One region of the Halomonas halophila genome, then DNA from elsewhere that is predicted to be linked to it. Evidence: riboswitches for the same ligand, from Rfam matches in the RefSeq annotation. Region 1 holds a riboswitch; each other region holds the start of a gene.

Region 1 (2,258 bases):
GCCTGTCGCTGGCCTTCGCCCGGCTGGCGGGGCTCGAGGAACGGCGCTGGTGGGAGACCGGCAGCACGCCGGTCGAGCTGCTGCTCGACGGCGAAGTGGCCATGGCCTCGGGCTACAACGGGCGCTTCTTCGATGCCATGGCCCATCGCGACGCGCCGATCGCCATCCTCTGGGACGGCCAGGTCCAGGAGCACGAGGTGTGGGCGATCCCGCGCCACGCCCCGCACCCCGAGGCGGCACGGCGCTTCATCCGCTTCGCCACCGCCAGCGAGCGCCAGGCGGCACTGACGCGCTACATTCCCTACGGCCCGTCACGCCACAGCGCCATGCAGGGGGTCACCACCCATGCCGACAGCGGCATCGACATGCGTTTGCACCTGCCCACCCATCCGCTCAACGCCGGCGGCGCGGTGATCAAGGACGAGGCCTGGTACGCCAGAAGCCGGACGCGCATCGGCGAGCTCTTCCGCGCGGCGCTGACGGCCGAGCCGCCGACGGACGACTAGCGCACTCCGCGGGCACGAACGCCGCATCGGTCACGAAGGCTGCAGCGCCGCCCTGGAAGGAAGATGGCGTCGTGCACCTCCGCGCTCTAGACTGGCCGGGTCGGTGTTCCTCAGGGAACCTAAGAGGGAATCCGCCGCGATACCCGCGCGAAACGGAACTGCCCCCGCAACTGTAGGCGGTTAGCGAGGCTCGATGACGCCACTGAACGCAGCGTTCGGGAAGGTGAGCTAGCGATGACCCGTCAGTCAGGAGACCTGCCGACCCCTATCGACTAACCGAGCGGGTCGGCTTGGGCGGTACCCGCACCAGGGGGATGGTCCGCCTGGTGGACGCCCCGGTCGTCCGCTCATCATGCACGGGAATGTACATGATGTTGAGAATGACCACGGCAATCGCCGCGAGCCTTTGCCTGGGGCAGACGGCCCTGGCCGCCACCGACTATCCCCTCACGCTATCGAGCTGCGGCCACGAAATCACCGTCGAACGGCCGCCCGAACGGGTCGTCAGCGTCGGCCAGGCCACCACCGAGATCCTCTACCTGCTGGGCCTTTCCGAGAAGGTCGTTGGCACGGCACTATGGGTCAACCCCGTACTCGACCGCTTCACCGAGGTCGATGCCGACGTGACGCGGCTGTCGAACAATGCGCCGAGCTATGAAAGCGTGGTCGGCCAGCACCCGGACCTGGTGGTGACGGCCTACCAGTGGATGATCGGCCCCCAGGGCGCCGTCGGCACCCCCGAGATGTTCGATGACATCGCCATTCCCAGCTGGGTCATGCCGACCGACTGTGTCGGCAAGCACAATCGGAACAGCCTCGACGGCACCCGCACGACCCCGTTCGACCCCGAGCTGCTCTATGACGGCATCGCGACGCTGGCCAGGATCTTCGACGTCTCGGCGCGCGGCGACGAGGTGATCGCCGATCTTCGCGCACGCGAGGAGGCCGCCAAGGAGCGGGCTCGGGCAATGGCGCTGCCGAAGGATATCCGCGGCGTGTTCTGGTACTCCTCCGCCGACCTGGCCATCGCCCCCTACGTCGCCGGGGCCAACGGCGTGCCGGGCTGGATGATGGCCACGCTCGGCATCACCAACGTCATCGCCTCCGAGGAGGAATGGCCCACCGTCGGCTGGGAGACCATCGCCCGCGGCCATCCCTCCTTCATCGCCGCGGCGCGGATGGATAGACGTCGCCTTCCAGCCGACGATATCACCGTCAAGCGTGAGTTCCTCGACACGGACCCGGTCACCCGTGAAATGCCGGCCGTGCGCAACGACCGCATCGTCGAGATCGATGCCCATGCCATGGATCCCTCGATCCGGGCGATCTTCGCCCTGGAGCGACTGACCGACCGACTGGCCGACTTCGAGCTCTCGCCGTGAACCGCCGCCCGCACCACCGATCCACTACGATATCGAGCAATACCATGCTGAAACGCCTGATCCTGCTGCTGAGCCTGCTGCCCTTCTCCGCGATGGCCGAGACGCACACCGTGAAGATGCTGAACCGCAACGCCACCGGGCCGATGCCCTTCGAGCCCGGCTACCTGCACGTGCAACCCGGCGACACTGTGACGTTCGTCGACGCCGCCCCGGGGCACAACGCGGCGACCATCGACGGCATGGTGCCCGAAGGCGGCCAGACCTTCATCGGCAATATCGACGAAGCCATCGAGGTCACACTGGAGGCCGAAGGCATCTGGGGGATCAAGTGCTCGCCGCACTACACCATGGGCATGGTCATGTTGATCCA
Region 2 (2,258 bases), 330 kb from region 1:
CGCGACTCTCCACCGAAAAAGCCCCGCTTCCGGTCTCGCTGTCGTTGACCTCTTCCTCACGGTATTCTCCGCCGACGACCAGCTGGTGCGGCCCCAGGTCCAGGGTATTTTCCCAGCGTGCCGTCTGCGCCTGGGTATCGAAGACACTGCCATACAGCGGCGTTGCCTGCTTGTCCCTCGCCTCGCTCAGCGTCAGGCGGCTGGACCAGGTCTCGGTGATCGGCAGCTCACCGTAGACGCCGGCCACCTGCTGCACGTAATCGGTATCGGCGGGAGTGCCGAAGGCATCGAACTCGGTATTGCCGCGCGCCCGCAGCGCCAGCACGCCCAGCTCGGCGCCGCCGGCGAAGGTGTGCGAGAGGCGCATCAGACCGGTGGTGTTGTCGTAGCCCTTGTCGCCCTCGCCGTCGACGATCTCGTAGCCGTCGCTCTCCAGTCGGCTGGCGGCCACATAGTAGCGGGTGCCCCCCTCGCTGCCGGACAGCGAGGCACTGGCACGGCGGGTATCGAAGCTGCCGCCGCCGAGCGTGATGCGCGGGGCCGGCTCGCCCTCGCCCTCGGGGGTGAACAGCTGGACCACGCCGCCCACGGCGTCGGCGCCGTAGAGGCTGCCGCGGGGGCCACGCACGATCTCGACGCGCTCGAACATGCGCGGCTCGAGAAACTGCCAGGCCGGGCCGCCAGCGGTGGCGGAGCGCAGCCGGATACCGTCGATCATCAGCGGCGTGGACTCGCTGCCGGTGCCACGCAGGTAGACGCTGGTGGTCTTGCCGAAGCCGCCGCTGGAGGTCACGTCGACGCCGGGCTGGGCGCGCAGCGCATCGGTAATGTCCGTCGGGTCCTGACGGCGCAGCTGGTCCTCGTCGATCACGGTGACCGAGGCCAGGCTCTCGTCGGCGGTGCGCGGCGCCAGAGCGGCGGTCACCACCAGCGGGTTGAGGGTCTCGGCGGCGGCGTCATCGGCGGCCTCGCCCTGGGCCTGGACGGCCAGCGGCAGCGCGGCCAGGGCAAACGCCAGGCCGCGGGAGGGATAGGGCTTGTTCATGGGAGTCCTTGCTCACCGTGCTCACCCGCACGGCGTATCGGTTTTTATCCAGCCGCGGGCTGTCTCGCCCATTGCGGCGCTGGCTCTCGGGCCGGTCTCCGGGCTGACGAGCGAGGCGCCTGTGCGCCTCCACACCGCCGCCTTCCCGTGCGTGGCACAGTGGCATGTGGCGGTGCGTGACTCGATCACCGTTGCGGGGGCAGCGTCGGACTGGATCACCGACTTCCCGTTTACCCTCGCCCTTCTTGTCGGGGCCTGTTGCGCCTGCCGACAGGACAGACTGGCGGGTCACCCGAGAGTGCGGCGTAAGCTAGCAATCGCCTACCGGGGCGTCAACGCGGCATGGAGACGTTGGCACGAGGTGAGGGGCGCCGGGGACAGGTCGTAGAGGGGGTTTTTGCCATGGATGGCAAAAGTAGCGCCCCGGGATGGGTTCACAGCGCCCCTCAGAGACCTGTCGCCGGGAAAGCCCCGAGTGATGTCTCTGGGGCCGGAGCAAGGCCCTCACAATCTCCGCGCCAACCCATGGCGCACATACCAGACCGATTCGGCGCGGGCGGCGGCATCCTGTGCCAGCCAGCCGGCCAGATCGCGCAGGCGTCGGTCCGCCGCGTCCATGGGCACGATGCCGCGGCCCATCTCGGGCAGGATCAGCACGATCTCTCCCCTCGCCTCCCGCTCGGCGTCTTTCAGCGCGTCGAGCGACGCGACCAGCCGCGCGCGCAGCCGGTCATCGTCGGGCTCCGTGGCCAGCGCGTTTTCCAGCCAGCGCGTCCAGCCGGTCAGCACCCGCACCGCGCCCGGGCGCAGGTCATGCTCGCGGCCGTCGAGCCCCAGCTCGTCGATCCGAGCCCAGCCGGCGTCGGGGAAGCGCGCCGCTACGAGATCGCGCTTGCCGGCGCAGGCACCGCCGATGAAGAGCTGCATGACCAGCCGTCCTCCTCGAGTGTGAACGTGAAACGCCGCCCCTGGGCCTGGCCGACCACGCCGTCCCAGAAGTCCGCGTCTTCCAGACGCCGGCGCAGCTCGCGGATGGCGCCGCCGTGGCTGACCGCCAGCACGCGGCGATGGCCCGCCTTCCGCGCCTCGGCCAGCACCTCCTCGAGCCAGGCCGAGAGCCGCGCCCAGAGGTCGTCGGCGGACTCGCCGCCGGGCGTGGCCAGCCGACCCTGGCTGTCGACCCAGGCGCGATAGTCGGGATCGTCCTTGAGCT
Region 3 (2,258 bases), 320 kb from region 1:
CCAGCAGGCGCCGCCCGAGGGTCGAGGCGGAGGTGTCCAGCAGCACCAGGTGCAGCATCGGCTGACCGCTGCGCGGGCGGCGATAGCACAGGCGACGCCAGGGGCGTCGACCGCGGTGCTCGAGCAGGGTCGCGAACCAGTCCGGGCGCGGCGTGGGATCGCCAGATTCGGCCTGGCGACGATCCCGGCGGCGGCCGACCTGGCGGCCGGGGCGCCGGCTCGATGAGGCCGAAGCCGAGACCCCAGCGGCCTTGGGCGCGGTCGTCTCGGGCAGCGACGGCATCAGCATCGCGACGCTCGACTGCACGACCGGCGGCATGGCGCCCCACTGGCCCTGAGGTTGCGAATCGCCACCGGGGGCCTCGGGGGCCGGCTTGCGTGAATCGTCGCTGCTCGCCCTGCCGCGGCCCGTGTCAGGCTCGCCAGCCCGGTTCATGCCGGACCCGCCCTCGCCAGCCCCGTTCCCGCCGGCGCCGGAGTCGGAGTCGGAGCCGCTGCCGTTGTCGTCGGGGGCGGCGGTGCGGCGATGGGCCAGCACCCAAGGCTCGACGACGTCCAGGTCCTCACGCTCGACGCGCGCCGCACCGCGCCAGGCCGCATGGGCCCGGGCGGCGCGGTGCCAGGTGACATCGGCGCGCAGCCCCTCGACCCCGGCGGCCTCACTGCGCTCGGCGATGCGCTCGTAGATGTCATCGTCGGCGACGATGTCGGGAAGGCGCTCGCGGGCCTCGGCCAGGCGCCGGGTCAGCGCCGCCTGCTCGGCCTCGTGGGCGTCGACGAAGGCACGCGGGTCGCGGTCGAAGGCCTCGCGCTGGCGCAGGATCGCCACGCGCTCGGCCACGCCGGGGCTCGCCGACTGCTCGACACACAGGCCGAAGCGGTCGAGCAGCTGCGGGCGCAGCTCGCCCTCGTCGGGATTCATGGTGCCGATCAGGCTGAAGCGCGCGGCGTGGGCGTGGCTCAGGCCGTCGCGTTCGACGCGGTTGACGCCGCTGGCGGCCACGTCGAGCAGCAGGTCGACCAGCGCATCCGGCAGCAGGTTGACCTCGTCGACGTACAGCAGGCCGCCGTGGGCGCGGGCCAGCAGGCCCTCCTGGAAGCGCGCCTCGCCGTCGGCGAGCACCCGCTGCAGATCCAGGCTGCCGGTCAGGCGCTCCTCGCTAGCGCCCAGCGGCAGGGTCACCAGCGACGGTCGCCGGCCCTCGGCATCGCGCGGCAGAATCTCCGCCAGCGCCCGGGCCAGGGTCGACTTGGCACTGCCCTTGGGACCGCTGATCAGCACGCCGCCGAGGCGCGGATCGACAACGCTGAGCAGCAGCGCGGTCTTGAGCGCCGGCTGGCCGACGACGGCGACGAAAGGAAATTCGGCAACGGCGCTCATGGCGTCACGGCCGAGAAACGGCAGACGGACGCGGGACGCGCATCGCGGCGGAGGCTCCGCCGGGAGGGGGAATCGACAAACACGGGCATGGTGATCCTCTCGGTGCCCACCGCACCGGCATGGAATGACTCGACGTGACAGGCCGGTCTCCGGGCTCAGAAGGGGCACTCGCCGGGGCATGGCCGTGGGCGTCGTGCCGTGATCCGCACCTTCCCGGCATGTCGCCAGTGGTCGTCGCGGATCGCGCTTCATTACCGTTGCGGGGGCAGCGCTGGGATCGGCCGTGGCCTCACCAGACTTCCCGATTATCCCCTGAACCTCAGGGGCACCTGTCTTCGGAGGGGTATCGTAATGGACCGGCCATGTCCCGCGCAATCGACCACGCACTCGACCAGCGACGGCAAGCAAGCCCCTTGCCGGATAGATTTGTTATGATATAACATAACTTTTTATTTTCGCGGAAAAGCCTCGCGCGCAGGTCGCCGGCCTCTCCTCAAAGTCGGCGTCGACGCAGGCGTCGATGGGAGTGGAAAACGCCTCGAAACTCGTGGCAATCTCCCGTCGCCGGTCGGCCACTTCCCCTCCCCCACCTGGACACCGACGCATGACTCTCGCTCGTAGACTACTGGCAGTGCTCTCACTCATTACGGCGTCATCCGCCGGAGCGGAGGCGACACATTATCCGCTGACGATGATGAATTGCGGCCGCGACATTCACGTCGATGCCGCGCCGGAACGAACCGTCACCGTCGGTCAGTCGGCGACCGAAATTCTCTACGCTCTGGGGCTCGCCGATCGCGTCGTCGGCACATCGGTCTGGTTCACGCCAGTGCTGCCGGAATTCCGCGAAGCCAACACCGATATCGAGCGCATCGCC

Evidence for each region. A riboswitch is a leader RNA that binds a small molecule or an ion and turns the genes downstream of it on or off. The one in region 1 is predicted to bind cobalamin.
Region 2: linked by a shared signal. The riboswitch ahead of QWG60_RS11880 (TonB-dependent receptor domain-containing protein) and the one ahead of QWG60_RS10200 (ABC transporter substrate-binding protein) in region 1 are both predicted to bind cobalamin.
Region 3: linked by a shared signal. The riboswitch ahead of QWG60_RS11835 (AAA family ATPase) and the one ahead of QWG60_RS10200 (ABC transporter substrate-binding protein) in region 1 are both predicted to bind cobalamin.

Annotation. Positions count from the first base shown of each region.
Region 1 is NZ_CP129121.1:2,200,924-2,203,181, forward strand. It holds gene QWG60_RS10195 (ABC transporter substrate-binding protein) at 1-506, shown strand, start outside; cobalamin riboswitch at 591-783, shown strand; gene QWG60_RS10200 (ABC transporter substrate-binding protein) at 887-1,888, shown strand; gene QWG60_RS10205 (pseudoazurin) at 1,933-2,258, shown strand, end outside.
Region 2 is NZ_CP129121.1:2,532,909-2,535,166, forward strand. It holds gene QWG60_RS11880 (TonB-dependent receptor domain-containing protein) at 1-1,045, opposite strand, end outside; cobalamin riboswitch at 1,135-1,301, opposite strand; gene QWG60_RS11885 (bifunctional adenosylcobinamide kinase/adenosylcobinamide-phosphate guanylyltransferase) at 1,550-1,972, opposite strand; gene QWG60_RS11890 (histidine phosphatase family protein) at 1,924-2,258, opposite strand, start outside.
Region 3 is NZ_CP129121.1:2,523,991-2,526,248, forward strand. It holds gene QWG60_RS11835 (AAA family ATPase) at 1-1,381, opposite strand, end outside; cobalamin riboswitch at 1,505-1,729, opposite strand; gene QWG60_RS11840 (ABC transporter substrate-binding protein) at 1,986-2,258, shown strand, end outside.